DNA from 2 places in the Calidifontibacter terrae genome. Region 2 is predicted to be linked to the other one. Evidence: predicted binding sites of a transcription regulator. Region 2 holds the regulator's gene; the other holds the start of a gene.
What was found. The regulator HrcA, encoded in region 2, represses chaperone genes, less so after heat shock. The targets are predictions, from matches to a motif close to TTNGCACTCGNNNNNNNCGAGTGCNAA.

Region 1: groES (co-chaperone GroES) is a predicted target of HrcA. The motif match lies at 4,680-4,706, and genes of this name have one in related genera.

The regions. Positions count from the first base shown of each region.
Region 1 is NZ_BAAGZF010000001.1:37,609-52,236, forward strand. It holds gene rimI (ribosomal protein S18-alanine N-acetyltransferase) at 1-123, shown strand, start outside; gene tsaD (tRNA (adenosine(37)-N6)-threonylcarbamoyltransferase complex transferase subunit TsaD) at 120-1,166, shown strand; gene ACYU98_RS00185 (glycoside hydrolase family 3 N-terminal domain-containing protein) at 1,199-2,467, opposite strand; gene ACYU98_RS00190 (class I SAM-dependent methyltransferase) at 2,479-3,747, opposite strand; gene ACYU98_RS00195 (metallophosphoesterase) at 3,747-4,655, opposite strand; gene groES (co-chaperone GroES) at 4,870-5,166, shown strand; gene groL (chaperonin GroEL) at 5,262-6,872, shown strand; gene shbA (RNA polymerase sigma factor ShbA) at 7,114-7,689, shown strand; gene ACYU98_RS00215 (hypothetical protein) at 7,686-8,669, shown strand; gene guaB (IMP dehydrogenase) at 8,716-10,236, shown strand; gene ACYU98_RS00225 (GuaB3 family IMP dehydrogenase-related protein) at 10,283-11,404, shown strand; gene ACYU98_RS00230 (succinic semialdehyde dehydrogenase) at 11,475-13,073, shown strand; gene ACYU98_RS00235 (GMC oxidoreductase) at 13,070-14,628, shown strand, end outside.
Region 2 is NZ_BAAGZF010000001.1:498,825-513,452, reverse strand. It holds gene ACYU98_RS02490 (PhoH family protein) at 1-154, opposite strand, end outside; gene ACYU98_RS02485 (16S rRNA (uracil(1498)-N(3))-methyltransferase) at 216-956, opposite strand; gene dnaJ (molecular chaperone DnaJ) at 953-2,077, opposite strand; gene hrcA (heat-inducible transcriptional repressor HrcA) at 2,087-3,091, opposite strand; gene ACYU98_RS02470 (DUF3097 domain-containing protein) at 3,203-4,081, shown strand; gene ACYU98_RS02465 (NUDIX hydrolase) at 4,100-4,984, shown strand; gene ACYU98_RS02460 (tryptophan-rich sensory protein) at 5,000-6,439, opposite strand; gene ACYU98_RS02455 (hypothetical protein) at 6,436-6,720, opposite strand; gene nadA (quinolinate synthase NadA) at 6,896-7,855, shown strand; gene ACYU98_RS02445 (L-aspartate oxidase) at 7,855-9,306, shown strand; gene nadC (carboxylating nicotinate-nucleotide diphosphorylase) at 9,303-10,175, shown strand; gene hemW (radical SAM family heme chaperone HemW) at 10,244-11,467, opposite strand; gene ACYU98_RS02430 (pyridoxamine 5'-phosphate oxidase family protein) at 11,478-12,005, opposite strand; gene ACYU98_RS02425 (YeiH family protein) at 12,044-13,081, opposite strand; gene ACYU98_RS02420 (LysR family transcriptional regulator) at 13,152-14,039, shown strand; gene ACYU98_RS02415 (hotdog fold domain-containing protein) at 14,031-14,495, opposite strand; gene trmB (tRNA (guanosine(46)-N7)-methyltransferase TrmB) at 14,522-14,628, opposite strand, start outside.

The sequences.
Region 1 (14,628 bases), 460 kb from region 2:
GTGGCCGCCCGAAAGCTCTACGACCGCAACGGATTCGAGCAGATCAGCCTGCGTCGCAGGTATTACCAACCCGAGGGCGTCGACGCGATCATCATGCGCGCATTGTTGAAGGAAGACTCATGAGCGAACCGATCGTGCTCGGCATCGAGAGTTCGTGTGACGAGACCGGCGTGGCGCTGGTGCGCGGCACCACCCTGCTCGGCGATGCGCTGGCCAGCAGCGTCGATGAACATGTTCGATTCGGCGGAGTGGTTCCCGAGGTCGCTAGCCGGGCGCATCTCGAGGCGATCCTGCCGATGATCCGCCGCGCCTGCGACGACGCCGGCCTGACGCTGCGCGAAGTCGACGCGGTGGCCGTCACCGCTGGACCGGGTTTGGCCGGAGCGCTGATGGTCGGGGTGTCGGCGGCGAAAGCGGTCGCGTGGGCGCTGGACAAGCCGTTGTACGGCGTCAATCACCTCGCCGCCCACGTTTGCGCTGACGTGCTCGACCACGGCCCGCTGCCCACTCCGACGATGGCCTTGCTGGTCTCCGGTGGCCATACGGACCTGCTGCGGGTGGGCGACATCGTGACCGATGTTGAGGCACTGGGCCGCACCATCGACGACGCGGCGGGGGAGGCGTTCGACAAGGTCGCGCGCGTTCTGGGCGTGCCCTATCCTGGCGGGCCGCATCTGGATCGCCTTGCCACCCAAGGCGATTCGAAGGCCATCGCCTTTCCGCGCGGGTTGACCTCGAAGCGCGATCTCGAACGACACCGCTTCGACTTCTCGTTCTCGGGGCTCAAGACCGCAGTGGTGCGGTGGGTGCAGCAATGCGAGCGGGACGGCCGTCCGGTTCCGGTGGAGGACGTCGCGGCGAGTTTCGCGGCGGCCGTCGCCGACGTGTTGACCCGCAAGGCGGTCGACGCCTGTCAGGAATACGGCATCAAGGATCTGCAGATCGGTGGCGGCGTGACTGCCAACACCCAGTTGCGCGCAATGGCCGAACAACGCTGTGCCGCAGCCGGAATCAGCCTCCGAGTTCCCCGCGTACGACTGTGCACCGACAACGGCGCGATGGTGGCGGCGCTCGGCGCGCAGGTCGTACAGCGTGGTTTGTCTGCCTCGGATCTGAGCCTGGGCACCGACTCCTCGCTGCCGGTCTCCGAGGTTCTTGTTCCCTGACCTGACCTGACCTGACCCGGGTCGGGGAGGGGTCAGGCCACGGAGCAGGGAGTCAGCCCCATCCGCGTCTTCAACTGCAGCACCCGCGTGACGGAAGCCCGCACCTGTTGATCGAAGCTCGGATCCTTGCCGGCGAGCGAGGTCATTGCAGCAGCCATGTTGCGGGCTCCGGACACCGAACCGGTGAGGGCGATGTCGCCGCCGGCGCGGATCATCCGGATGCCTCGCTGATTGGCAGGCACGCCGCGTACGGCGACCGCGTTGAGGTCGTCGCTGATCACGACACCGTTCCAACCGAGCCGCTGGCGCAGCATGCCGTTGATGACCGCGGAGGAGAAGATCGCCGGGTTCGCGCCGTCGATCTTGGAGTAGTAGGCCGAGGCGACCATGACCATTCCGGGTTGCTGGGAGATGCCGGTGGCAAAGGGTTGAAGGAAGGCATCGGTCGAGGTCGTCTGGTCATCGGTGATGCCGCTGCTGGAGAAGTCAGTGTTGTTCGGGACGCGTCCGAGGCCAGGGAAGTGTTTCAGCGTGGCCAATACACCTTGGTCCTGCATCCCCTTCATCACGTCGACGATTGAACTCGCGACAGTGCCGGGGGAGGAGCCGTACTCGCGGCTGTACTTCCCGATCGCGGCGTTGTTGGCGGCGGTCCCCGGCGGCACCACGTCGGCGACCGGGGCGAGGTTGATGTTGACCCCGGCTGCTTTCAGGTCACGGCCGATGATGGCGCCGATGCGGGTGCGGGCGTCGGCGGTGCCCTCGCCTTGTTGTAGCGCGCTAGGCAACACAGTGAACCCGTTGCCCTTGAGTTGCTGAACCTTCCCGCCCTCCTGATCGGCGCTGATCAGGAACTTCACGTTCCGGGTGGACGACTGATTCACTTGGGCCTGCACGTGGGTGGTGATCGACCGAACGGAGTCGCTGCCGTTGCTCCAGCCGCCGATGAAGAAGAAGTTTCCGATGTGGGCTTCGCTGATCTCGTCATCCAGTGAGGACGGAGCGGTGCCGTGCTGCAGGCCCACCATGATCAGCTGACCGGACCGTTGCGCCGGGGTCATCGCGTCGGCAAGTTGCTGAACGCAGCGATCAGCGCCGGCCGGTCTCGAGGTGGGGGTTGAGGTGGCCGTCGTTGAGGATGACATGGACGAGTTCGTCGTTGCGTCGGCCGAGGATGACGTGGCGGTAGTGCTCGAGTTGCCGGGGGTGGTCAAGGACCCACTGGTGGACGTCGCCGACGTGGACGTGTCAGAACACCCCACCAACATCAGGGGCAGGCAGAGCGCGGCAAGCTTCTTCATCGCGGCCCAGCCTAAGCAGGTGCACCGTCGCCGGAAGGGTTTTGCGCCTCTTGTCGCGTCCCCGACCCTTCCGGGCTCGCAAAATCAGAACGGGTGTGCTCCAAGAAGAGCACGACCTGGTCACCGGCGACCCGAGTCACCAAGATTGTCGCGGCCGCGGAACCGTTCAGCTTGAGCTGTCGCCGCAGCGCCGGTTCGTCGATCGCCACCCCGCGCGCCTTGACCGTCAACACCCCGACGTGTTCATCGCGCAGCCGAGCGCGGAGCGTCTTGACGTTATAGGCGACGGCGTCGACGATCCGGAACGAGCGCGCCCAAGGAAGGTCGACCGGTCGGTCGGCGGTGACATGACCTAGCCCGGCCGTCAGTTCTCGGCCTTCGACCGCCGCGGACAGCGCGTCGGTGAGCCCGGCGCGTACGACCCCGCGGTCGGCTTCGTAGAGGAAGGCGCCGAGGTCATCCAGGGAGGCGACCGGCTCGAACCGCTCGTCGACCGGGCGGACAACGCTGTGACTGCCACTGCGCAGGACGACCGCGCTGCGTTCCGCGCGTTCGACCAGCGGGCCGAACCAGAGCGCGGCCTCCAACACCTCTCCGTCCAGCGAAATCCACTGCGCCTCAGCACCATCGGGAACCTGACGCAAATCCAGCGACGGGCTCAGCTTCACGCCGACGGCTCGACCGGACGCTCCCAAGCCGGTCACGAACTCCCAACTCGGCATGAGCTGGTCGAGTCGGAAGGTGCGCTTGGTGCGCCCAGTCGCGTCGGCGACCCCGGTGGTACGCCGGGCTGGGTCGAGCCAGACGCCCGCTTCGGGCGGCAACTCGACTTCTTCGGCTCGCGCACAAACAGCTCGGGCGGACGTTCCGGCAAGGTTGGCGGCCGCGATCCGGGAGGTCGCCGGGTCAGCATCCACCGCTACGACCGAGAGCCCAGAACTAGCGAAAGCCCCTGCGTCCGAACCGATTCCGCAGCCCAGGTCGTAGACGATCGGCACGTCGGCTGCTAGGAAACGCTGAGCATGCAACACGGCGATTGCGGGCCTAGTGGCCTGTTCCAGCCCGTCGGTGGTGAACAGCATCGAGGCCGCAGCTTCGCCGAACTTCGCACGGCCGCGAGCGCGCAACTCCGACTGGGTGAGGGCGGCCGCGACCAGGTCGGGATCGTGACCGGCGCCGCGCAAGGTCGAGGTGAGAGCAAAGACATCCCGCGCCGAATAAGGCGGCAGCGCTTCCAGAAGTCCGCTCGCGCGGAGTCGGTCAATGAGTGCGGCGTCCATCAGATGACCGGGGGAGTCCAGGTCGAGGACTTGCTGGAGAACGCCTCCAGAGCCTCGTCAGCGGGCAGTGCCGCAAGCGCATCGGCGACCGCGTCGTCGAAACCGCTGACCACCGGCGGGCTGCCGAGTGGAACGAGGGTATGCAGGATCCCGCTGGGGTGAACATCGACCAGGTCGAAGCCCTGCCGGCCGTCGAGGCCGATCAGGGCCCCATTCGGCGCGCCGGCGTCGAGGGAGTAGCAGGATGCCGCCGCAACCGAGACCGGGACGCCGGCGAACAGGCCATGGCTGCTGTGGTGGAGGTGGCCGGCGAGGATCCCACGCACGTCGCTTCCGGCGATCGCCGCCGCGAACTCCTCCTGCCGCTGCAGGCTGAGCAGATTCATCAGATCGACGACGCTGGGCAACGGCGGGTGGTGCAGCGCCAGCAGCGTGCCGTGTTCGGCGGGCGTTGCCAGTTCGCTGGCCAGCCAGGAGAGTTGGTGATCGCTCAGCGATCCGTGGTGATACCCGGTGACCGTCGTGTCCAAGGCGATCACGCGCAGGCCGTGCAGGTCGTACGACCGATCCTGCGGTTCGTCGGTGTCGTCCCCTCCGAACAGCCGGCGAGCGTACGGGCCCCGTTCATCGTGATTGCCCATCACCCAGATCAGTTCGCTGCCCAGGCGCCGGGCGGTTGGCTCCACGATGGCCCGCAGTCGGTCGTACGCCTCGTCTTCACCGCGATCGGCGAGGTCGCCGGTGAACACCATCGCGTCGATCCGGCGGCCGATGCGCTCGAGTTGCTCCATCGTCGCCCGCAGGTTGTCGACGACGTCGATCACGTCGCCCAAGCGTGCGCCGCCAGCCAGCAGGTGCGGGTCGCTCAGATGGGCGATCGTGTGAGTCGGATCGGGCGCGAATCGCATGGTTCCATTCTCCTCGCCCACCCATTGGCACTCGACTTGCGGGAGTGCTAATCGCGGCATAGATTCAGTGCTGGCACTCAGCCCGTGACAGTGCCAGTCCACACCACCAGGGTCGACCCCCGCGACGGCGGCCCAGCGGTAGTGCGGATCGGCAAGCCGCGGGACCTATTTTCCCCGGGTGATCAGCCCGGGTCGCGAACAGAAAGGATCCGCCGTGTCGGTAAACATCAAGCCGCTCGAGGACCGCATCGTGGTGAAGGCCGTCGAGGCCGAGCAGACGACCGCTTCCGGTCTCGTCATCCCGGACACCGCCAAGGAGAAGCCCCAGGAGGGTGAGGTCCTGGCCGTTGGTCCGGGTCGCATCGACGACAACGGCCAGCGAGTTCCGCTGGACATCGCCGTCGGCGACAAGGTCATCTACTCCAAGTACGGCGGCACCGAGGTGAAGTACTCCGGTCAGGAGCTCCTCATCCTGAGCGCGCGGGACATCCTCGCGGTCGTCGAGCGCTGACTCACTGACTTCGTACGGCGCCCCGGCCCGCAGCCCTTGCTGGGGCCGCGACCGGGGCGCACGTATGTCACCGACATCTGGGAGAAGGAACACACATGGCAAAAACTCTTGAGTTCAACGACGATGCCCGCAAGTCCCTCGAGCGTGGCGTCGACGCCTTGGCCAACGCGGTCAAGGTGACGCTCGGCCCGAAGGGCCGCAACGTCGTCATCGACAAGAAGTGGGGCGCCCCCACGATCACCAACGACGGTGTCACCATCGCCCGCGAGGTCGAGCTGGACGACCCGTACGAAAACCTCGGCGCGCAGCTCGCCAAGGAGGTCGCCACCAAGACCAACGACGTCGCCGGTGACGGCACGACCACCGCGACCGTTCTGGCTCAGGCCATGGTCAAGGAGGGCCTGCGCAACGTGGCCGCCGGTGCTTCGCCGTCCGGTCTGAAGCGCGGCATGGACAAGGCCGTCGAGGCCGTCAACGAGCAACTCCTGAAGACGGCCCGCGAGGTCGACGGCAAGGAAGAGATCGCTCAGGTCGCCTCGCTCTCGGCGCAGGACACCACCATCGGTGGCCTCATCGCGGACGCGTTCGACAAGGTCGGTAAGGACGGCGTCATCACGGTCGAGGAGTCTTCGACCGCGGTCACCGACCTCGACTTCACCGAGGGCATGCAGTTCGACAAGGGCTACATCTCGCCCTACTTCGTCAGCGACCCGGAGCGGATGGAGGCTGTCCTGGAGGACGCCTACATCCTGATCAACCAGGGCAAGATCTCGGCCATCGCCGAGGTTCTGCCGCTGCTGGAGAAGGTCGTTCAGGCTGGCAAGCCGTTGCTGATCATCGGCGAGGACATCGACGGCGAAGCGCTGTCCACCCTGGTCGTCAACAAGATCCGCGGCACCTTCAACGTCGTCGCGGTGAAGGCTCCGGGCTTCGGAGACCGTCGCAAGGCGATGCTGCAGGACATTGCGATCCTGACCGGTGGTCAGGTCGTCGCCGAAGAGGTCGGCCTCAAGCTCGACCAGGCCGGCGTTGAGGTTCTCGGCCAGGCGCGTCGCGTCGTCGTCACCAAGGACACCACCACGATCATCGACGGACAGGGTGACAGCGCTGACGTCGACGGCCGGGTTCGTGAGCTCAAGTCCGAGATCGAGCGCACCGACTCCGACTGGGACCGCGAGAAGCTGCAGGAGCGACTGGCGAAGCTTGCCGGTGGCGTCTGCGTCATCAAGGTCGGCGCCCACACCGAGGTGGAGCTGAAGGAGAAGAAGCACCGCATCGAGGACGCCATCTCCGCGACGCGTGCGGCCATTGAGGAGGGCATCGTCGCTGGCGGTGGCTCCGCGTTGGTTCACGCAGTGTCGGCGCTCGACGCTCTGCAGCTCGAGGGCGACGAGGCCACCGGTGCGAACGTGGTTCGCAAGGCCGCGGCTGAGCCGCTGCGTTGGATCGCTGAGAACGCTGGTCTCGAGGGCTACGTCGCCGTTGCCAAGGTTGGCGAACTGCCCGTCGGTCAGGGCCTGAACGCGGCCACCGGTGACTACGTCGACCTGATCAAGGCCGGCGTCATCGACCCGGTCAAGGTCACCCGTTCCGCGCTGCGCAACGCTGCGTCGATCGCGTCGATGGTCTTGACCACCGACACGCTCGTCGTCGAGAAGCCGGCCGAAGACGACGAGGCTGCGGCTGGGCACGGTCACTCGCACTGACACTGTGACTAGCTGACGAACGTCCACCGAATGCCCCGGAAATCTCCTGAGAGATTCCGGGGCATTCGCGGTTTCTTGACTAGTTCTTTACCTTTGGAGAATGCGCCGCCTACTGTGGTGGGGGCGTTGGGGTGGGTGCATCCACACCGAATAAGGGTCCTACGAACGAGGGAGACAGTCTGTGTCGCAGTATTCGACGCGTTCTGAAACCCCACCCGTAACGAATTGGTCCGGTAGTCCGATGTCCTTGGCGGACACGCAGATTCCACTGCGTGATCTGGTGGCGCCAGCCCGCAGGGGAGACGCGGGAGCCACCGAATCCTTGATGGCAGGTGTGCATCAGCTCGCGCTGCGGTATGCGCGCGCCCGGCTCGGGCGCCACTCCGCAACAGCTGATTCCTCTGCCGACGTGGCCCAGGAGGTGTGTGTCGCAGTGCTGACTGCCCTACCTCGCTATGTCGACAAGGGATTCCCCTTCGAGGCGTTCGTCTACCGCATCGCCTCGAACAAGGTCGCCGACGCCCAGCGCGGAGTTCTGCGCGGCGCGACACCCACCTCGGATGTCCCCGAGCAGACAGACCTCGCTCCCAACCCTGAGGAACGGGCGATGATGTCGGCCGAGGCCGAGCGTCTGGACGCTCTGCTCGACCACCTCAATCCGCAGCAGCGGGAGATCATCACCCTCCGCGTGGCCGTCGGCCTCTCCGCCGACGAGACCGCAGCCGCCCTGGGGATGAAGGCCGGCGCCGTACGAGTGGCGCAGCACCGCGCGCTGGCGAAGCTGCGCGCCTTGGCCGCTAGGCAGGAACCGCGATGACCCCGCGCATCGACGACATCCGCAACGACGACCGGTACCTCGATGCGCTCGGCGCGCGACGCGCTGCCGACGACGAGCTGGGCGAACTCTTCGAGCCCTGGTTGGCCTACATCGACGATGAGCCGAGCGCGGCAGATTCCTCGCGCTGGAGCCGCGGTGTCGGGCGCTATGCCCGGGCCGGAGCGACCGCGCCGAGCCTGCGTCGGTTCTTGGTTGGAGCCGGTGTGGCAACTGCTGCGCTGTCGGTGAGTTCGGTCGCAGCTGCCGTCTCGGGCACCACCGTTCCGGGGTTGCGGCAGTTGGGCAACGTCACCCGCGCGCTGTCTGGTGAGACACCGTTGCCGGCAGATGGGCCGGTGTTCCGGACCACCCGGGGCGCGTTCCCGAGTGAGCGTGCAGGGGTGCAGACCTCGAACACCGACCCGACGGACCCGACTTCGGTCCCGCCGGTGAACGCAGACCATTCCTCGCCCGTGATGATCGCGCCGTCCACCACCACTACTGCGACCACGCCGGCGTCGCGGTCGCACAGCCCGCTGACCCGCAGCCCGTTGCCGAAAACTCCGGTGCGTCTGCCGGGTTCGAAGTCGCCTTCGAGTCCCACCTCGACGGCGCCCTCCGAGGCACCCAAGCCGACGACCAGTTCGCCGACCCCGTCGACTACCAGCCCGACCCCGTCGACTACCAGCCCCACCACACCGTCGACGACGGGTCCGACCACCTCGTCAACCACCACCTGGGGACCGCAGGTGACGCCCAGCCCCACCAGTACGGTCGGCGGTTCCAGCCCGACCACCAGCGCGTCGAGTTCTGCCACGCGCGGGATCGCCTCCAGCTCGACCACCGCCGGTTCGACCGTTGCCACCAGCGCCAGCCAGGCGACGATGACCGGGTTGACCAGCAGCGCTCAGGGCGAGCCAGCACCGGTTCCCACCCCGCGCGAGCTTCCGCGTCCGATCGGCAGCTCCTCCCCCCGCTGAGGACCGCCTGTCCGAAGGGTCCGTCGGACGCCCGTAGAATGGTGCAATGGCGCCCTCGTCCTCCTTTGATGTCCCCCCGATCTTCGGCCAGTTGGGCCTCACCTACGACGATGTCCTGCTGTTGCCAGGGGAGACCGACGTCATCCCCAGCGAGGTTGACACCACCTCGAAGCTGACCCGGGAACTGTCGCTGCGCGTGCCGCTGATCTCCGCGGCCATGGACACCGTGACCGAGTCGCGGATGGCCATCGCGATGGCTCGCGAGGGTGGGATCGGGGTGCTCCACCGCAACCTGTCGATTGACGACCAGGCGGAGCAGGTCGACCTGGTCAAGCGCACCCAGACCGGCATCATCGACAACCCGGTCACCATCGGTCCCGACGCCACGCTCGAGGACCTCGACGCCGTCTGCGGGCGGTATCGCGTCTCCGGACTGCCGGTCGTAGACCCCGACAACACGCTGGTCGGCATCATCACCAACCGCGACCTGCGCTTCACCCCGGTCGCGCAGTGGGCCACCACCAAGGTCCACGAGATGATGACGCCGATGCCGCTGGTGACCGGGCCCGTCGGCATCGCCCGCGAGGAGGCCACGCTGCTGCTGCGCCAGCACAAGCGCGAGCGCCTCCCGCTGGTCGACGAGCAGGGCAAGCTCGCCGGTCTGATCACCGTCAAGGACTTCGTGAAGTCCGAGCAGCACCCGTACGCCTCCAAGGACGACCAGGGTCGTCTGCTCGTCGCCGCTGCGATCGGGTATTTCGGCGATGCGTGGGAGCGCGCCACCCGGCTGGTGGAGGCAGGCGTCGACGTCCTGGTTCCCGACGTGGCCAATGGTCACGCGCGACTCATGCTCGACATGATCCGCAAGCTGAAGTCCGACCCGGCGACCCGTCACGTGCAGATCATCGGCGGCAACGTCGCCACCCGCGAGGGTGCTCAAGCACTCGTCGACGCGGGTGTTGACGCGGTCAAGGTCGGCGTTGGACCGGGATCCATCTGCACGACTCGGGTCGTTGCGGGTGTCGGTGTTCCGCAGGTCACCGCGATCTACGACGCCGCCCTGGCCTGCACCCCCGCCGGTGTTCCGGTCATTGCCGATGGCGGTCTGCAGTACTCCGGTGACATCGCCAAGGCGCTGGTCGCAGGGGCCTCGTCGGTGATGCTCGGTTCGCTGTTCGCTGGCTGCGAGGAGTCGCCCGGCGACTTGGTGCTGCTCAACGGCAAGCAGTTCAAGACCTACCGGGGGATGGGCTCGCTCGGGGCGATGGCTTCGCGCGGCAAGAAGTCGTTCTCGAAGGACCGCTACTTCCAGGCCGATGTCGCCTCCGATGACGAGTTGGTGCCCGAGGGCATCGAGGGTCGGGTTCCCTACCGCGGCCCGCTCGGATCCGTCGTTCACCAGCTGGTCGGCGGTCTGCACCAGTCGATGTTCTACGTCGGCGCGAACACGGTGCCTGAACTGCAGCAGCGTGGCAAGTTCGTTCGCATCACCACCGCCGGACTGAAGGAGTCCCACCCGCACGACGTGCAGGGGATTGTGGAGGCGCCGAACTACACCGGGCGCTGAGCGATGCAGGTCCCAGTCGTACGAAGGAGCCCGATAAACTCCCCGGGTGACTGAGATCGAGATCGGCCGAGGCAAGCGCGGACGGCGCGCCTACTCCTTCGACGACATCGCGGTGGTGCCTTCGCGCCGCACCCGCGACCCGCAGGAGGTATCCGTCGGTTGGCAGATCGACGCCTATCACTTCGACCTCCCGGTCATGGCAGCGCCGATGGACTCGGTGATGTCGCCGCAGTCGGCGATCGAGTTCGGCAAGCTGGGCGGTTTGCCGGTGCTCGACCTCGAAGGTCTGTGGACTCGCTACGAGTCTCCCGAGCCGCTGCTGGCCGAGATCGCTGGTCTCGACGCGGCTGAAGCCACCCGGCGGATGCGTGAGATCTACGCCGAGCCGATTCGGGAGGACCTGATTCGGTTGCGCCTGGCGGAGATCCGCGCCTCGGGCTGCACCGTCGCCGGCGCGCTGTCGCCCCAGCGCACCCAGGAGTTCTGGAAGGTTGTCGTCGATGCCGGCGTCGACCTGTTCGTGATCCGTGGCACCACCGTGTCGGCTGAACATGTCTCCGGCCGCGCCGAGCCACTGAACCTCAAGCGCTTCATCTACGAGCTCGACGTGCCGGTCATCGTCGGCGGCGTCGCCACGTACACCGCCGCGCTTCACCTCATGCGCACCGGCGCTGCCGGCGTCCTGGTCGGGTTCGGTGGGGGAGCAGCCCACACCACCCGTACGACGCTTGGCATCCACGTGCCGCTGCCGTCGGCCATCGCCGATGTTGCGGCTGCCCGCCGCGACTACATGGACGAGACCGGTGGTCGCTACGTGCACGTCATTGCCGACGGGGGCATGGGCACCAGCGGCGACATCGTCAAGGCGATCGCCTGCGGTGCCGACGCCGTCATGCTCGGCGCCGCCCTGGCCCGTTCCACCACCGCGCCCGGGCGCGGATTCCACTGGGGCTCCGAGGCCCACCACCACGAACTCCCGCGCGGTGAGCGGGTTGAGGTCGGCACTGTCGGTTCGCTCGAGGAGATCCTCATCGGTCCGGGCCTGGGCGCTGACGGCACCACGAATGTGATCGGCGCGCTGAGCCGGGCCATGGCGACCACCGGCTACCTGGAACTGAAGGAGTTCCAGCGGGTCGAGGTCGTGGTCGCGCCCCACCAGAAGAGCTGATTTCTGTCGGTCTGTGAGACCGACGGGGTGGAGTGTGGTCTGTGTCACTGCTGACCCCTACTCTGGAGTAATGACCGATTTGCTCCCCACCACCGATGCTCCGGCCGCGCAGAGCCCGGCGCCGTACGTCGTGAAACCGGGCCTCGCTGCCCGGATCAGCCGGCGGGCGATCACCTCTCCGAGCGCCCCGACCCATGACTGCATCACCCCGTTGACCGGGGGAGTGCTGGCCACTGTGCCGCAAAGCAGCGTCGAGAATGTCGACGTTGCGTTCCGGTCGGCGCGCGCCGCGCAGGTGAGTTGGGCGGCCTTGCCGGTCGAGCGGCGGGTGCACTTCCTGCGCCGCCTGCACGACCTGGTCTTGCGCCATCAAGACGAACTGCTCGACCTGATCCAGCTTGAATCTGGCAAGACCCGTCGGCACGCCTTCGATGAAGTTCTCGACGTGGCTGGAGTCTGTCGCCACTACGCGCGCAAGGCGCCGTCCTACCTCGCCACGCAGCGCCGGTTGGGCGCCATGCCGCTGCTTAGCCAGGCCCGCGAACTGCGCCACCCCAAGGGTGTGGTCGGGATCGTGGCCCCTTGGAACTACCCGTTGTCGATGTCGATCACCGACGCCCTGCCCGCGCTTGTTGCCGGCAACGCGGTGGTGCTGCGACCTGACAACCAGGCGGTGCTGACCGCCCTGCGCACCGCCGAACTGGTCGATCAGGCCGGGCTGCCCGAGGGACTGCTGCAGGTGGTTCTGGGCGACGGACCGACGATCGGGGCGGCTGTGCTGGAGCGCGCCGACTACGTGATGTTCACCGGCTCGACCGCCACCGGTCGGACGGTCGCGGCCCAGGCCGGCGAGCGCCTGGTGGGTGCTTCGCTGGAACTGGGCGGCAAGAACCCGATGTACGTCGCCGACGACGCCGACCTGAAAGCGGCGGCCGAGGGCGCCGTACGAGCCGTGTTTTCTTCCGGTGGGCAGCTGTGCATCTCGATCGAGCGGCTCATCCTGCACGACGCGATCGCCGACCGCTTCCTCGAACTCTTCCTGGCGCGGGTCCGCGCGATGAAAATCGGTCCCGAGCTGGCCTGGGGCAACGACATGGGTTCGGTGATCTCCGCCGAGCAACTGCGCCGGGTGAGCGAACACGTCGACGATGCGGTCGCGCACGGCGCGAAGGTGCTCGTGGGCGGCAGGGCGCGACCCGACCTGGGTCCCTACTTCTACGAGCCGACCGTGCTCGAGGGCGTGACCGAGGAGATGAAGTGTCGTCGCGGCGAAACCTTCGGCCCGGTCGTGGCGATCTACCGCGTGAGTAATGACGCCGAGGCGATCGCCTTCGCCAACGACAGTGACTACGGCCTCAACGCCTCGGTCTGGACCAAAGACACCGCCCGTGGCCGGCAGATCGGAAACCGCATTCGCTGCGGAACGGTCAACGTCAACGAGGCGTTCGCCGCCGCGTGGGGCAGCAACGGTGCGCCGATGGGTGGCATGAAGCAGTCCGGGATCGGCCGCCGCCACGGCGCCGAAGGCATCCAGAAGTACACCGAGTCGCAGAACGTGACCGTGCAACACGGCCCCGGGTTCGCGGTGCCGGCTGGAATCTCGGAGAAGGCGTGGGCGAAGGGCATGACAGTGGCCATGAAGGTGATGAAGACAGCGGGTCTGTCATGAGCGCAAACCACGACGTTGTGGTCGTGGGGTCCGGGTTCGGCGGGTCGGTCACGGCTCTGCGCCTGGCCGAGAAGGGCTACCGGGTGCATGTTTTCGAGGCCGGCCGCCGGTTCGAGGACGATGACTTCGCCAAGACCTCCTGGGACGCGCGCCGCTACCTGTGGGCGCCGACGCTGAAGTGCTTCGGTGTGCAACGCATCCACAAACTTCCGGACGTGATGATCCTGGCGGGTGCCGGGATCGGCGGTGGGTCGTTGAACTACGCCAACACGCTTTACAAGCCGGGCGATGCGTTCTTCAAGGATCGCCAGTGGGCGAGCATCACCGATTGGGATGCTGAGCTGACCCCGCACTTCGAGACCGCCCGCCGGATGCTCGGCGTCGTTGACGAGAACCCCTGCGAGGGGCCGGTCGAGCAATTGATGCGCGACGTCGCCAACGACCTCGGAGTCGGATCGTCCTTCCGCAAGACCCCAGTGGGGGTCTACTTCGGCGAGTCCGGTCGTACAGACCCTGATCCGTATTTCGGCGGCGAGGGCCCTTCCCGCACCGGCTGCACCGAGTGCGGCAACTGCATGGTCGGCTGTCGGGTCGGCGCGAAGAACACGTTGATGAAGAACTACATCGCGCTCGCCGAGAAGCGGGGCGTCGTCTTCGAGCCGATGCGCACGGTCGTAGACCTCGAACAGTTGCCTGGTGGCGGCTACCGCGTCACCACCGAACGCAGCGGCGCCTGGGTCGCCAAGGACCGGCGTACGGTCACCGCCGACCAGGTCGTGCTCGCCGCGGGCACCTGGGGAACCCAGACGTTGCTGCACCGGCTCAAGGCCGAAGGCCGTCTGCCGCACCTCTCCGACCAGCTCGGGGTGTTGACCCGCACCAACTCCGAGGCCCTCGGCGGTGCCGCCTCCGTGAAGGTCCCGGCCAACGTCGATGTGTCCAAAGGGGTCGCGATCACGACCTCATTCCACGTCGACGAGACCACCCACGTGGAGAACGTGCGGTACGGCGCCGGCTCGAATGCAATGGGATTGCTCACCACGTTGCTCGTCAACGGCGACGCCGGCCCGTTGGGGAAGGCCAAGGAATTCCTGGGCACCTTCCTGCGGCAGCCGATCTCCGCGGCTCGCACCGCGTGGGGTCCGCGCTGGTCCGAGCGCACCGTGATCGCTCTGGTGATGCAGACACTCGACAACTCGATCACCGTGTCGGGCAAGCGCCGGTTCGGCCGGGTCCGGCTCACCTCCAAGCAGGGCCACGGCGAACCCAACCCGAGGTGGATTCCCCAGGGCCACAAGGCGATTCACGCCATGGCCGATCGGTTGTCCGCGGTCACGGGGATGGGCACCCTCGCCGGCGGCAACTGGGGTGAGGTGTTCGGCATCCCGCTGACCGCCCACTTCCTCGGTGGTGTCGTGATCGGCGACGCGCCCGAGCGGGGCGTGGTCGATCCCTACCACCGGGTCTGGGGCCACCCCGATCTCCACGTCGTTGACGGTTCGGCGATTTCGGCGAACCTCGGCGTGAACCCGTCCCTGACCATCACCGCGCAGGC
Region 2 (14,628 bases):
CGTTGCCGCGCACGTGGATGTCCAGTCGCGGGAACGCGCGCTCCATCGTGGTCAGCAGTTCGTCGCGGGGTCCGAGCAACTGCACCATCTGCACGTCTGGCGGGATCGTGACGGTGTGGGAGGTCGCAAGGGTCTGATGGTCGCTGTCTGTCATCGTGTATCCCATTCTACGGTCCGGCGGGTCAGCGTTCATCCGGAAAACCCGCTGGTGGGGCTCAGCGCGCCCAGCGCGTACGGCTCATCACGACGGCGAGCGCCGCGGGGCCGGCGCTGGAGGATCGCAGGACATGTGGACCCAGCCGTACGGTGTGTGCCCCGGCCGCGGTGAGCAGGTCGAGTTCCGTGGGGGTGATGCCGCCCTCGGGCCCAACGACGAGCACTACCGGCTCGGCGCCGACCTCGATCGACGAGATGGAAGTCTCAGCATCCTCGTGGAGAACCAACACCGTTGCGTCCGAACACAATTGGGTCAGACCACCGCGAGCAAGCAAGGGCGCGACGGTAGGCACCGTCGCCCGGCGGGACTGCTTGGCAGCCGCTCGGACGACCTGCTCCCATTTGCGCGCCGCCTTCGCGCCGCGTTCGCCCTTCCACTGCACGATCGACCGCTCGGCCTGCCAAGGCACGACCACGTCTACCCCGAGTTCGGTGGCGGCCTCGATTGCCTGGTCATCGCGGTCACCCTTGGCCAAGGCCTGAACGAGCGTGACGTGGGGCAGACCGGGTGAGGCATCGCCCACGGCCTCGACCCGCACGTCCAGCCGGTCGTTGCCGGCCGCGACCACAACCCCGTCAGCGACCGTTCCGGAGCCGTCGGCGAGCAGCACCTGCTCCCCCGGCGCAAGCCGCTTCACCGTGGCGGCATGGCGCCCCTCGGCCCCCTCCAACGCGACGAGCTGACCGGCCAATACATTCGCCAGCCGGCCCTCGTCGAGCAGGAACAGGGGTGCGGTCACTTGCCCGCCCAGACGTCGCGGATCTTGCCGAACAGCCCCTTGTCCGCGCGCTGGAAGTTCGCCTCGGGCGTCTCCTCACCGCGGACCTCCGCCAGCTGACGCAGCAGATCCTGTTGTGCCGCATCGAGTTTGGTGGGAGTGCGGACGTTCGCGTGGACATGAAGGTCACCGCGAGTGTTCATCCGCAGGTGGGTCACCCCCAGGCCCCTCAGGGTGATCACGTCGCCCGGCTGGGTGCCGGCCTCGATCGCGACGTCGCGCTGCCCATCGAGGGTCTCCAGCGGCAGGCTCGCGCCCAGGGCAGCGGCCGTCATCGGCAAGTCGACCGAGCAGTGCAGGTCGTCGCCCTGACGCTGGAAGGTGGCGTGCTTGCGCACCCGGATCTCGACGTACAGGTCGCCGTGGGGGCCGCCGCCGGGGCCGATTTCGCCCTCGCCGGTCAGCTGAATGCGAGTGCCGGTGTCGACACCGGCCGGGATCTTGATGGTCACTACACGGCGGTCGCGGCGACGGCCCTCGCCGGAGCAGTCGACACACGGGGACTCGATGATCTCCCCGACCCCACGACACGCGCCGCAGGGGCGAGTGGCCATGACCTGGCCCAGGAAGGTGCGCTGGACCTGCTGCACCTGACCAACGCCGTGGCAGACATCGCAGGTGTGCCGTCCGGTGCCCGGCCGAGCACCGTCGCCCTGGCAGGTCTCACACAGCACGGCAGTGTCGAACGACAGGTCTTCGTTGCTGCCGAAGACGGCAGTCGACAGGTCGACGTTCAGCGGGATGAGGGCGTCCTGGCCGCGCTGCACGCGCGATCGCGGACCTGCGGAGCCACCAGCGGCACCGCCACCGAAGAACGCGTCCATGATGTCGGTGAAGCTGAAGTTGCCGCCGAAACCGCCGGTGGCACCGCCGTACGGATCGGCACCCATGTCGTACTGCTGGCGTTTGTCGGCGTCGGACAACACCTCGTAGGCCTGCGAGATCTTCTTGAACTCGGCCTCCGCTTCCGGGCCGGGGTTCACGTCGGGGTGCAATCGGCGGGCCTGCTTACGGTAGGCGCGCTTGATCTCCTCCGGAGAGGCGTCCTTGGTCACGCCGAGGTCGGCGTAGTAGTCGTTCACGAACTTCCTTTACTGCTCGAGGATCTCGGACACGTAGCGGGCGACAGCGCGAACCGCCGCCATCGTTGTCGGGTAGTCCATCCGGGTTGGGCCCAGCACTCCCAGACCGCCCGCGGTGTAGCGGGTGCTGACGATGGAGGTGCTGCCCAGGCCTTCCAGCCCCTGAACGGTGTTCTCTTCACCAATGCTGACCATCACCATGTCGTCGGCGGCCATCTGCTGGAACAACCGCAGGAGCACCACATGTTCTTCCAGCGCATCGAGCACTGGGCCGACGGAGCGGGCAAAGTCGCCGCCGGCGCGCGCCAGATTGGCCGTTCCAGCCATCACGACTCGCTCTTCACGCTCGTCGCCAAGAGCGGCTGCGATGCCGGCCACCGAAGACCGCAGCGGTTCATTCGCCTCAGACTGAGTGGTTGCGCCCCAGTCGAGCAACGCCACCGACGCGTCGGCGAGGTGCTTCCCCTGGACCTGCTCGTTGACGATCGTGCGAAGGCGATCGACCGCGGCCGGGTCGTGAGCCACGCTGACGACCCGTTGGTGAACCCGGCCGGTCGACAGGATGATCACCGTCATCAACCGCATCTCGGTCAACGACACCAATTCGATGTGGCGAACGGTCGCCCGATTCAGCGTCGGGTATTGCATCACCGCGACCTGCTGGGTCAATGACGACAGCAGTCGTACGGTCCGGTCGACGACGTCGTCCAGATCGGCCGCCTGCTCCAGGAAGGTCTCGATCGCGCCGCGCTCGGGGCGCGACAGCGGCTTCATGTTGTCGATCCGGTCAACGAACCGCCGGTAGCCGGCATCGGTAGGCACCCGTCCAGCGGAGGTGTGCGGGGCGCTGATCAGCCCCTCCTCCTCCAACGCCGCCATGTCGTTGCGGATCGTGGCGGCGCTAACCCCGAGGTGGTGGCGATCAAGCAGCGCCTTACTGCCCACGGGTTCGGACGTGGCGACATAGTCCTGCACGATCGCGCGCAACACATCAAGTCGTCGTTCCTCGCTCATGGCACCTCCCGCCGTTTGGCACTCTGGACAATCGAGTGCCAATTCTACGTCGTCCGCGCGCTCGGGCGTGTCCCCTCCCGGGTGACGTTCATCGCGTCCTACGGTGGCGCGGTGAGTTACGACCGATACGGCAGCGACATCCTCTCCAGCGACTGGCGCGCACCCAAGCGCGGCCGCTCGGTCGATGTCCCCGCGGAGAAAGACCTGGTGGTCGAGGATGCCGAGTCCGGCTATGTCGGCGCGGTCGTACGGGTGGAGAAGGCCGGCGGCATGCACGTCGTCCACCTGGAAGACCGACGCGGCAAACTCAAGGCGTTCCCCCTCGGCGCAGGCTTCCTGATCGACGGTCGTCCCGCCACCCTCGTACGGCCGAAACCGGCTGACGCTCAAGCACTTTCGGCCGCCCGGCAGGCGACCTCCCGCACCGCGAGTGGCTCGGTGGCCGTGGCCGGCCAGCAGGCGCGTGTCGCCCTCGGCTCGCGGATCTTCGTCGAGGGAAAACACGACGCCGAACTGGTCGAAAAGGTGTGGGGTGACGACCTGCGCGTTGAAGGTGTCGTCGTCGAGATGCTCGACGGGGTCGATGACCTGGCGAGCGTGATCCGCGACTTCAACCCCACGGCGCAGCGCCGGATGGGGGTGCTGGTCGACCACCTGGTGACCGGGTCGAAGGAAGACCGGATCGTCCAGGTCGCCCGCAAGGTGCCCCAGGCCCGCGATCACGTGTTGATCCTCGGGCACCCCTACATCGATGTCTGGCAGAGCGTTCGGCCCGAGCGCCTGGGGTGGGAGGCCTGGCCGGTGATCCCGCGCGGCACCTCCTGGAAACACGGCATCCTGGCCGAACTCGGCTGGCCGCATAACACCCAGGCCGACGTCGCCCGCGGGTGGAAGCGGATCCTGGGAACCGTCACCTCGTACGCCGATCTGCAGCCCGAACTCCTGGGGCGCGTCGAGGAGCTCATCGACTTCGTCACCGCCCCGGTCTGACCGATTACGGTTAAGCCCGTGCCCCACGACATCTCCGCCGCCGCACTCGCCGCCGAACTGGTTGCGGTGGTCCTGTCGGTGGGCGAGGAACCCATGGTGCTCGCCGCGGGCGAGCCGCTGCACCTACCGTCCGGGCCGCTGCGCACCGACCACCATTCGTTGCAGAACGGTGTGCGCGCCTTCGCAGAGGAACAGACCGGCCAGGCCCTGGGTCACATCGAACAGCTCTACACGTTCGCTGACCTGGGCCGTTCGAGCGCGGCCGCCCGGTCGATTTCGATCTCCTACCTCGGCCTGACCCGGCCCTCCGCCGATCCCGGCTGGCGGCCTGTCTATGCGCTACTGCCGTGGGAAGACCGCCGCTCACCCGCCTCCGACGACCTCTGCCGTGAGCTGCGCGCGAGTTTGGCCACAGTCGGCAGCGACCTCGCGCAGCGGGCCGATCATCTCTTCGCCACGGGCCCAGACCTCTGGCGACCGGAGCTGGTGCTACAACGCTACGAACTGCTATGGGAAGCTGGGCTGGTCGACGAATCTCCTTCTGCCGCAGATCGATCCATCGACACTGGCAGTGGAATGTCGATGGACCACCGGCGAATCCTGGCCACCGCGCTCTCCCGACTGCGCTCCACATTGCAATACAGGCCGGTGGTGTTCGAGTTGTTGCCGCCGACGTTCACCCTCGGTCGGTTGCAGGCGGTCGTCGAGGCGCTCGCCGGGCAGACCATGCACAAACAGAACTTCCGCCGAGTCGTGGAGAACCAACACCAGTTGGTCGAGCAGACCGACGAGATCGACCACTCCACCGGTGGTCGCCCAGCCCGCCTCTACCGCTTCCGGCGCGAGGTTCACGCCGAGCGACTGCAAGCCGGAACCAAACTCCCGCTGCCGCGCGCTCGCTGAGTCAACCCAGCCAGGTCAGCGGCGACGGTTGAGCGATCCGATGCGCGCGGTCAGCACAGCCGCGAATCCGGTCCACAGCGCGTACGGCGCCAGCACCGCGCCCTTCTCCGGTGACACTGCGCGAGAGCGGCGAACCAGATCTGCGCTGCTCACCGCGAGGGCGACAGCCTCGAACGCCGCCGTGGTTGGCCGGTGGCGGCCGAAAAACAGGATGCTCCATCCCGCATTGAGAGCGAGGTTCGCCCCCAATGCGACTGCGTACGAACGCCGTTCGGTGGATCGCCCCGTCTCGGCGAGGTCAGCCAGGCTGAGGGCGGAAACCAGGGCGATATCGGTGTAGAGCGCAGTCCAGACCAACGGAAAGGCAACAGCAGGTGGCTGCCAAGACGGGGTGCGCAGCTCTCGATACCACCTACTCGAGGGGTCAGTCGCCGCCCCGCCAACCAGGGCCGTCGCCGCGACGGCCGCTGTCGTGGCGGCGAGCGTACGGACCCAGCGGTGCTGGTGATCCTGGGGCGCGGCCCGACGTACGGCCTCATCGAACGGCAGAACTCCGCCCGGCGGCGGACCCACCAGCTCGTCAAGGTCGCGTTCCTGAACGACAGTGTCGTGCAACAGGCTCCCGACCAGCGGCTTCGCCAACTCGGTTCCCACCGGCGTGACGAGTCCGATCCAGCGCGCGCCAAGGTTCGCGGTGGTCACCGGCGCGATGAACGCCGGGCGCGGTAGGCGCCCGGTGGCCCGGGCATAACGGCTGATCATCTCGCCATAACGCAGCGCCTCCGGTCCCCCGATGTCGAAGGTGCGGTTGAGGTCGGGCGGCAGATCCGCGGCGGCAACCAGGTAGTGGACGGCATCCGTCACCGCGATCGGCTGGATGCGATTGCGGACCCATCGCGGCGCGACGATCGCCGGCAACCGCTCGGCGAGATGGCGCATCATCACGAACGACGCAGACTCTGCCCCAATAACGACGCCGGCCTGCAATGCTGCAGTTGGCACACCTGAGTCGAGCAGGATCTTGCCGACGGCGACTCGGGAGGCGAGATGCTCGGACAGTTCTTCATCCCGCGGGTGCAGTCCGCCCAGGAAGACAATGCGTGAGACCTGTTGCGCGCGAGCCGCGTCGGCAAATGTGGTCGCCATCCGCTCTTCGGCCTGCGCGAAGTCATCACCCTGACCCATGGAGTGCAGGAGATACCAGGCGACGTCGACGTCAGCGAGCGCCTCGGCGACAGCTTGGGGATCGGTCGCGTCGCCCTCCACCACCTGCGCACGGCCGGGCGTTGCGGGCTCACCGTCCGGAACGACCAGCCCACCCCACGGCAAGTCACGGACGGCGTCAGCGTGACGACTGAGCAAGCGCACGCGCCAACCGCGACGCAGCAACTCCTGCGCCACTTCGCCGCCGACATAGCCGGTGGCACCCGTCACAAGTGCCAAACGTTCGCTCATACCGTTGCCTCCTGGATCAGTCGATCGGTCAGCCGGGCCCATTCGGCCCCAGCCCATCGTGTCAAAGGCGGCAGCACCACGATCGTCTCACTGGTCCAGATCAGCTGAATGATCATCGGCGACTGGACGCCGCCCTTGACCCGTCGCGCAGTGCCGGTGATCACCATCGTTGCCGCCGTCACGATCTGCCGACGGCGGAAGCTGCGGGCATCTTGATGGTGGTCTCGCTCAACCGGTTGCAGCCACGGCATCTTCGCGAGTCGTCGTGTCGTCGTGTTCATCCACGCCTCCCCTTCACGCCATCCGCAGGATCCCTACTGCGCACTCTTGGCGCAGCTCCTCGGGATCGAACGTAACTTCTGCCGCCCCCGAGCGGTGATCCGTTGTCCAACGTCCGTCTGTTATGCTCAACTTAAGCTTTTGCTCACAGTGAGCAGAACTAGCCGAGGGGTCGCCATGACGACAACGACGTACGACAAGGTCCGCAACATCATCCCCGAGGTCGAATGGGCCGTCTTCGAGCCCGAGATCGCGGCGATCGAGCAGCTCAAGCGCGACCACGACGCGGTGATCCTCGCGCACAACTACATGACGCCCGAGGTCTTTCACGGCGTCGCCGACATCGTTGGTGACTCCCTCGCCCTCGCCCGCGAGGCGCAGACCGTACGGGCCGGAACGATCGTTTTGGCCGGCGTGCACTTCATGGCCGAGACGGCGAAGCTGTTGAACCCGGCCAAGCGGGTGTTGCTGCCCGACCTGCGCTCCGGCTGCTCGCTCGCCGAGAGCATCACCCCGGCCGATATCGCAGCCCTGCGCGCCGAACACCCCGGCGTTCCGGTGGTGACCTACGTGAACACGTCTGCGGCGGTGAAGGCCGCCAGCGACATTTGCTGCACCTCCGGGAACGCGGTCGAAGTGATCGAGAGCCTCGGCGTCAACAAGGTGATCATGATCCCCGACCAATACCTCGCCCGGAACATCGCGGCGCGCACCGGCGTGGAAGTCATCACCCACCCTGGCGCCTGCGAGGTGCACGAACGGTTCAGCCCGAAGGACATCGCGGACATCCGCGACGGGAACCCGGGCGTCACCGTCATCGCTCACCCCGAGTGCCCGCCCGAGGTCGTTGCGGTCTCGGACTTCGCGGGGTCGACCGCTCAGATGATCGAGTTCGTCGCGATCAACAAGCCGCGCAACGTCGCGCTGATCACCGAATGCTCGATGAGCGACAACGTCGCCGCCGAACACCCCGACGTCGACTTCGTACGCCCCTGCAACCTCTGCCCGCACATGAAGCGCAACACGCTCACCGCGATCCGTCGATGCCTGGAGACCGGCACCCACGAGATCACGCTCGACCCGCTGCTCGAGGAGCCGGCGCGCCGGGCCATCGAGCGGATGCTGGCGGTGAAGTGATGCAGATCGACCGCCCCGTCGTCATCGGCTCCGGCCTCGCCGGATTGGCCACCGCGTGGGCCCTTTCCCCACAGCGGTGCATCCTGCTCACCCCGGGCCGGATCACCGAGCAGGCCGCGAGCATGTGGGCCCAAGGCGGTATCGCCGCTGCGCTGTCGGCGGACGACTCCCCCGAGTTGCACGCCGCCGACACGCTGCGCGCCGGCGCCTACGCCGGGGACACTCGCGCGATCGCGCGGATCACCGACGCAGCACCGGACACCGTACGACTGCTGGATGAGTTGGGGGTGCCGTTCGACCGCGCCGCCGACGGGTCGTACGACCTCGCCCTCGAAGGTGGCCACAGTCGGTCCCGCGTCGCCCACGCCGGCGACTCCTCCGGGGCCACCGTCACCGGAACCCTCGCCGGAATCGTCGCGGCTCTGCCTTCAGTCGACCTGCGCGAGGGCCACCGAGTGGTCGATCTGGTGACCGAGGGTGGGCGGGTGACCGGCCTGCTGGTGGCCGGTCCGGACGACGACATCTATCGGTTGTCGACATCTCGGGTGGTGCTCGCCACCGGCGGGATGGGCGGTCTGTGGCCGACCACCACCAACCCGGCGCAGGCCCTCGGTCAAGGCGTCGCGCTCGCCGCCCGCGCCGGGGCGCGCACCGACGACCTGCACCTCGTGCAGTTCCACCCGACCGCGCTCGACGTCGACGCCGACCCGAACCCGCTGCTCACCGAGGCCCTGCGTGGCGCCGGCGCCCTGCTGCTCGCCGACGGCGAACGGTTCGTCGAAGAGTTGCAGCCGCGTGACGTCGTCGCTGCCGCGGTGTGGGAGAAGCTGCAGGAGGGCCGCGCGGTGCGCCTCGACGTGCGCGCGATCCCGCAGGTGCGCGAGCGGTTCACCACCGTCGCCGCCTCCTGCGACCGGTTCGGCTTCGACATTGCCCACGACCTGCTGCCGGTGCGACCGGCACTGCACTACGCGATGGGCGGCGTCACGACCGACGCTCGGGCGCGGACCTCGGTTGCTGGGTTGTGGGCGGTGGGTGAGGTCTCGCGCACCGGTCTGCATGGGGCGAACCGGCTGGCTTCCAACTCGCTGCTCGAAGCGGTCGTCACCGGTCGAGCCGCCGCGCTCGACCTGGCCACGGCCGACGTTCGCCGGTGGTCCGCCGATGTCTTGCCAGTCGACCCAGCGACAGTAGTACCGCGATCGATCGACCCGAATCCGTTGGCCCGCAGCGAAATTCGCCGCCTCATCGGGGGATCATGTGGGGTGATCCGTGACGGATCGGCCCTGGAACATGTGGTCGACACGCTCAGCGCACATCGCGGCGACGACACTGCGTACGCCACCTGGCTGGTGGCCCGTTCGGCCCTGCTCCACCCGCATAGCGTCGGCGCGCACCGCCGCGCCGACGACCCCGCGCTGGTTTCCGAACTCGAGGTGGCCTCGGCATGAACCGCACCGAACTCGACCGCGTCATCGCTGTCGCCCTCAACGAAGACCTCGGATTGGCCGGCGACATCACAACAGCCGCCACCGTCGATCGCGATGCCACGGGCGTGGCTCACATCGTCGCCCGCGAAGAGGGCGTCATCTCCGGCGTCACGGTGGCCGACCGCGTCTTCACGACGGTCGACCCCACGCTGGCCTGCAGTTGGTCGGTCCGCGACGGCGACCGGATCACGCGAGGCACCGTCGTCGCGTCGATCAGCGGTTCATCGGCATCGATCCTCACCGCCGAGCGGACCGCGCTGAACCTGATCGGCCACCTCAGCGGCATTGCCAGCCGTACGGCATCGATGGTCAAGCTCGTCGACGGCACCGCCGCCAGGATCGCGGACACCCGCAAGACAACTCCCGGGCTGCGCGCACTGGAGAAGGCGGCTGTCGTCGACGGCGGCGGGGTGAACCACCGGTTCGGACTGCATGACGCAATCCTGGTGAAGGACAACCACATTGGTCTCGGTGGCGGTCTCCTGGCAGTGCTCGACCGGCTCGCCGCTCGCGCTGGCCACATGGTGCTCGTCGAGATCGAGGTCGACACCATCGACCAGTTGCAGGTCGTCCTGGCCTACGACGCCGCCCGGATCGCCAACCACCTCCCGCCGGTGGTCAACGGGGTGCTGCTGGACAACATGGTCCCCGACCAGATCCGCGCAGCCGTCGAACTGCTGCGCGCCCATCCCGCCCCGATCACCGTGGAGGTGTCCGGCGGGGTGAACGAGCAGACCGTACGCGGCCTGGCCGAAGCCGGCGCCCAGATCATCTCCGTCGGCGCGCTGACCCACAGCGTGACCTGCCTGGATCTCGGGCTGGACTTGTAAGCCCTCCCCCGGCGCCCAGCCGCGCCGCCGATACGTCGCAACGAGCCCGGCATTCCTGCCCGCCGCGCTCAGAACCCGAGGAGCCGCCGCACGACGGTGTCCGCGAGCAGCCGACCGCGCACGGTCAGCACCAGCCGCCGCTCGCGAAGCACCGTCGAGCCCTCGACCAGGCCGTCCGCGATGAGCCCAGCGACTGCCGTACGTCCTTGCGCGGCAAGGGAATCGACGGCAAGTCCGACGCTGCGGCGGATGCCGAGCAACACCTGCTCTTCATACCGCTGAGTGTCGGTGAGCAACTCGCGCCCGGCGCCTGGGGATTGGGTTTCCCGCAATCGGGAGGCATAGGCGGAAGGGTGCTTTACGTTCCACCAGCGAACGCCGCCGACGTGGCTGTGGGCGCCGGGCCCGAAGCCCCACCAGTTCGCATCCGACCAGTACAGCTCGTTGTGGCGGCAACGCAACGAGGCGTCGGTGGCCCAGTTCGAGACTTCGTACCAGCCGTAACCCGCGGCCGACAGCAACGCGTCGGCCAGTTCGTATTTGTCAGCCTCATCGTCGTCGTCGGGCATCGTCACCTGACCGCGCCGGACCTGCGCGGCCAACTTGGTGCCGTCTTCCACGACGAGCGCGTAGGCGCTGAGGTGACCGGGTTCGAGATCGATCGCCGTCTCGAGCGAGGTGCGCCAGTCGGCTAGTGACTCCCCCGGCGTGCCATAGATCAGGTCGAGGCTCACCGCGAGGCCCGCTCCACGGGCCGCCGCGAGCGCTCGACTCACATTGGCCGGATCGTGGGTGCGTTCGAGGGTGTGCAAGACGTGGGGAACCGCAGACTGCATGCCGAACGACACTCGAGTGAATCCGCCCTCGGCCAGCACGGCCAAGGACTGCGGGGTCACTGAGTCGGGGTTCGCCTCGGTGGTCACCTCAACATCCGCAGCGAACCCAAACCGGTCGCGGAGCCGATCCAGAATCCGCACCAAATCCGTGGCCGGCAGCATCGTCGGCGTTCCCCCACCGAAAAAGACCGTGTCGATCGGTGGGCGGGAGGGCAAAACCGACGCGGCGAGTTCGATCTCGGCAGCGACTGCGTCGGCGTAGGTGTCAACACTTGCGCCATGGCCACCCAGCTCAGTCAGCGTGTAGGTGTTGAAGTCGCAATAGCCGCAGCGCACCCGGCAGAACGGGATATGGACGTACGCGCCGAACGGGCGCTCCCCCGCGGTCGCCACCGCCGCTGCGGGTAGGGATCCGTCGGTCGGGACGGGTTCACCATCGGGAAGAGCGCTAGGCATTGCTCCATTGTCACCCAGCCGGAGCGGGCAACGTTCCACGCCAGGCCTCACGGTCGGCGGCGTAGGCAACCATCCAGTGCGGTCGCAGTCGATAGAACCGGATGTCGGGGCCCCAATCCAACGGTGAGCTGCCGTAGTGGGCGCTCCAATGCTCGTGGATCGGCGGGAAATCGGGGTGGTCGGGCAACAACCGCTCGGCGTCACCGTGGGCGAACAACGCGAAGGCCTCGCCGTCGACGTACGACACGCTCACCGCCGGTCGCTGCTGCAGGTGGCCTGCCTTCGCCGCGTCTCCGGCGGTCGAGAAAGTCCAACTTCCGAACAGGAAGTGGCCATCTAGCGCGCTGATCCGCGGCTCGCCGCGGGCGGTAACGGTCGCCACCGAGATCACCTTCATCCCGGTCAACGCGCGCACCACGTCACCAGCCGCAACCACCCGGTCGTCGTTGATGATGCTGCGCAAATGTTCGGTCGAGCGGCTGACCGACGCATCCAGCAACTCCTGCAATGCCTGCATATGGGCTGCGGTCTCCTTCATCACCTGAGGCTAGAGGGCGGCACCGACAACCCGGCGTGTCACCAGGTTCCGGTCAAGGCCTGCAGGCCAAGGCTCGAACAGGCCACCAGCACCCACAAGATTCCGCCGAGCAGCAGCGGACGCACGCCCGCTCGCCGCAGCTCGCCCAGGCGCAACGACAGACCGATCCCGGCCAACGCAACCGTGATCAGGAAGGTGCCAAAGGCGGTTAGCGACGGGTGCCAGGCGGCAGGCACCACACCGAGTGAGTTCAGCGCAGCAGCCACCAGGAAACCAACCAGGAACCCGGGAATCACCCGCCGCCACGGCACGCCGGCGGTGGTGTTGCCGGACCGGCGCGCGGTCAGCCAGGCGAGCACGACGGTCACCGGGATGATCATCAGCGAGCGGGTCAGCTTCACCACGATCGCGTATGGTCCCGCCCCGTCGCCGAACGAATATGCCGCCGCGACAACGGAAGACGTGTCGTTCACGGCCGTTCCGCTCCACAGACCGAACGCGTGACCGCCCATCCCGAACAGATGGCCGAGAACTGGGAAAGAGAGCACCGCCGCGATGTTGAACACGAAGATGGTGCCGATGGCGTAGCCCACATCGGCATCCTTGGGCCGGGTGACGGCGGTGGCGGCAGCAATGGCCGACGCACCGCAGATGCCCGTTCCGACGCCGATCAAGGTCCGTACGTCGCGCTCGACCCGCAGCGCCCGGCCGATCAGTGCCGCGCCACCCAAGGCCACGGCGAGAGTCCCCACCATCACCGGCAGTGACGAGCCACCCACCTGGACAACCTGGTGCAGCGACAAACCTGTGCCGAGCACCACGATCGAGGCCTGAAGCACCTGTTGCGCTGCAAACGTGCGCCCCGCGGCAAGAGCTGGGGCTCGCAGCGCGGGCACGGTCGAGGCGAACACGATGCCAAGGACGATGCCGAACACCGGGCCACCGACCAGCGGCAGCCAGGAACCGAGCAGGGCGGCGAGGCAGGCGACGAAGACGGCGACCAACAATCCGGGTAGGACTGAGCCGACGTCATGGACCACGGCGCGGGTGGGCCGTGCACAGACAGCAGTGGACATGACTCCAGATTGGTCGATCCACGGGGGCGGCGGTAGCCCCTACATGCGCATGACGGCATATCCTGCGCATATGCCAACGTGGCCCGACACCACCGCGCTCGAACTCCTGGTTGCCATCGCCGACCACGGCAGTGTGGGCGCCGCGGCTCGCGCCGTCGACATGGCCCAACCGAACGCCACCCGATCGTTGAGTCGACTGGAACGACAGTTGGGGTGTGACCTGGTGGTTCGCGGTGCGCGTGGATCAACACTCACTCCGGCCGGGGTGGTGTTGGTCGAGCGGGCGCGCGCAACTCTCGACGCTTGCCGTTCCCTGCTGGACACGGCAGCCTCGCTGCGCAACGACGGACAACAGAGCCTCACGGTCGCCGCCAGCCAAACGGTTGCCGAGCATCTCCTTCCGACATGGCTCGCCACCCTTCGCCGGGAACGCCCGGAGACGACCGTGGTGGTCCACGTGCACAACTCACATGACGTGGTCGACGACCTTCGAGAAGGTCGCGCAGCGCTCGGCTTCATCGAGCATCCAACCGTTCCGCCGGGGGTTCACCACCGGCGGGTAGCAGTCGACGAAATGGTTCTGGTCGTCGCTCCGCACCACGTCTGGGCAAAGCGCCGCCGCGCGGTGCCGCTCGAAGAATTGGCCGATACCCCGTTGATCACCCGCGAATCGGGCTCGGGAACCCGCGTTGCGCTCGACGAGGCGCTTGGCTCCCCCATCGAGCCCTATCTGGAGATGCCCAGCAATGCCGCCGTACGAGTCAGCGTCGCCTCGGGCGCTGCGCCCGCGGTGCTCAGCCGGCTGGCGGTCACCGACGCACTCGCGGCAGGGACGTTGGTCACCGTGCCGCTCGCGGCGCGGATCCGCCGGCCGCTGCACGCGGTCTGGACCGGACCGCGCCTTCTGACCGGCGTTGCCGCCGACCTGGTGCAGATCGCCGGCCGCGGATCAGCGTGAAGCTGTCACCCACACCGGGATGACGCCGCGTACGACCTCGGTGCCGTCGTCAATGCGAGCGACACAGATGACATCGACCTGGAACGGTGGCTCCTGGGCCCAGTCGGCCGCCGCGGTGGTCGCCTCGCAGCGAACGTTTGTGGGCACTTTCGCCAGGTAGTCGAGCTCAATTCCCTTGGGAATCCATCGCATTCCCGCCGGAACGGTGGCTTCACAGAGCAGCCCCATGGCGGCCTCCAGACCGTTCGCAACGGCAATGGCGTGAACCGTTCCGATGTGGTTCTGAACGGCACGACGCTTCTTGATCCGCACCTCGCTGTGATTCGGCTCCATGGTGACCACGCGTGGTCGCACACTGGCGAAGTAGGGCGCCTTCAAGCTGAAGCCGAGGTCGAACATCGCCCCGCCGAATGGCTTGTCGGACAGGCGGCGATAAAGATCGTAGGTCGCAGTCATACCCAGATGTTACTCATGGGTAGGGGTTAGCGGGTCGTCACCTGAAGATCGCGGACCACCCGATTGACCCGAAGCCCCTTGCCCTCGAACCTGGTGATGGGCCGCAGTTCGAAGCGCGGGGCGAACCCGCCTC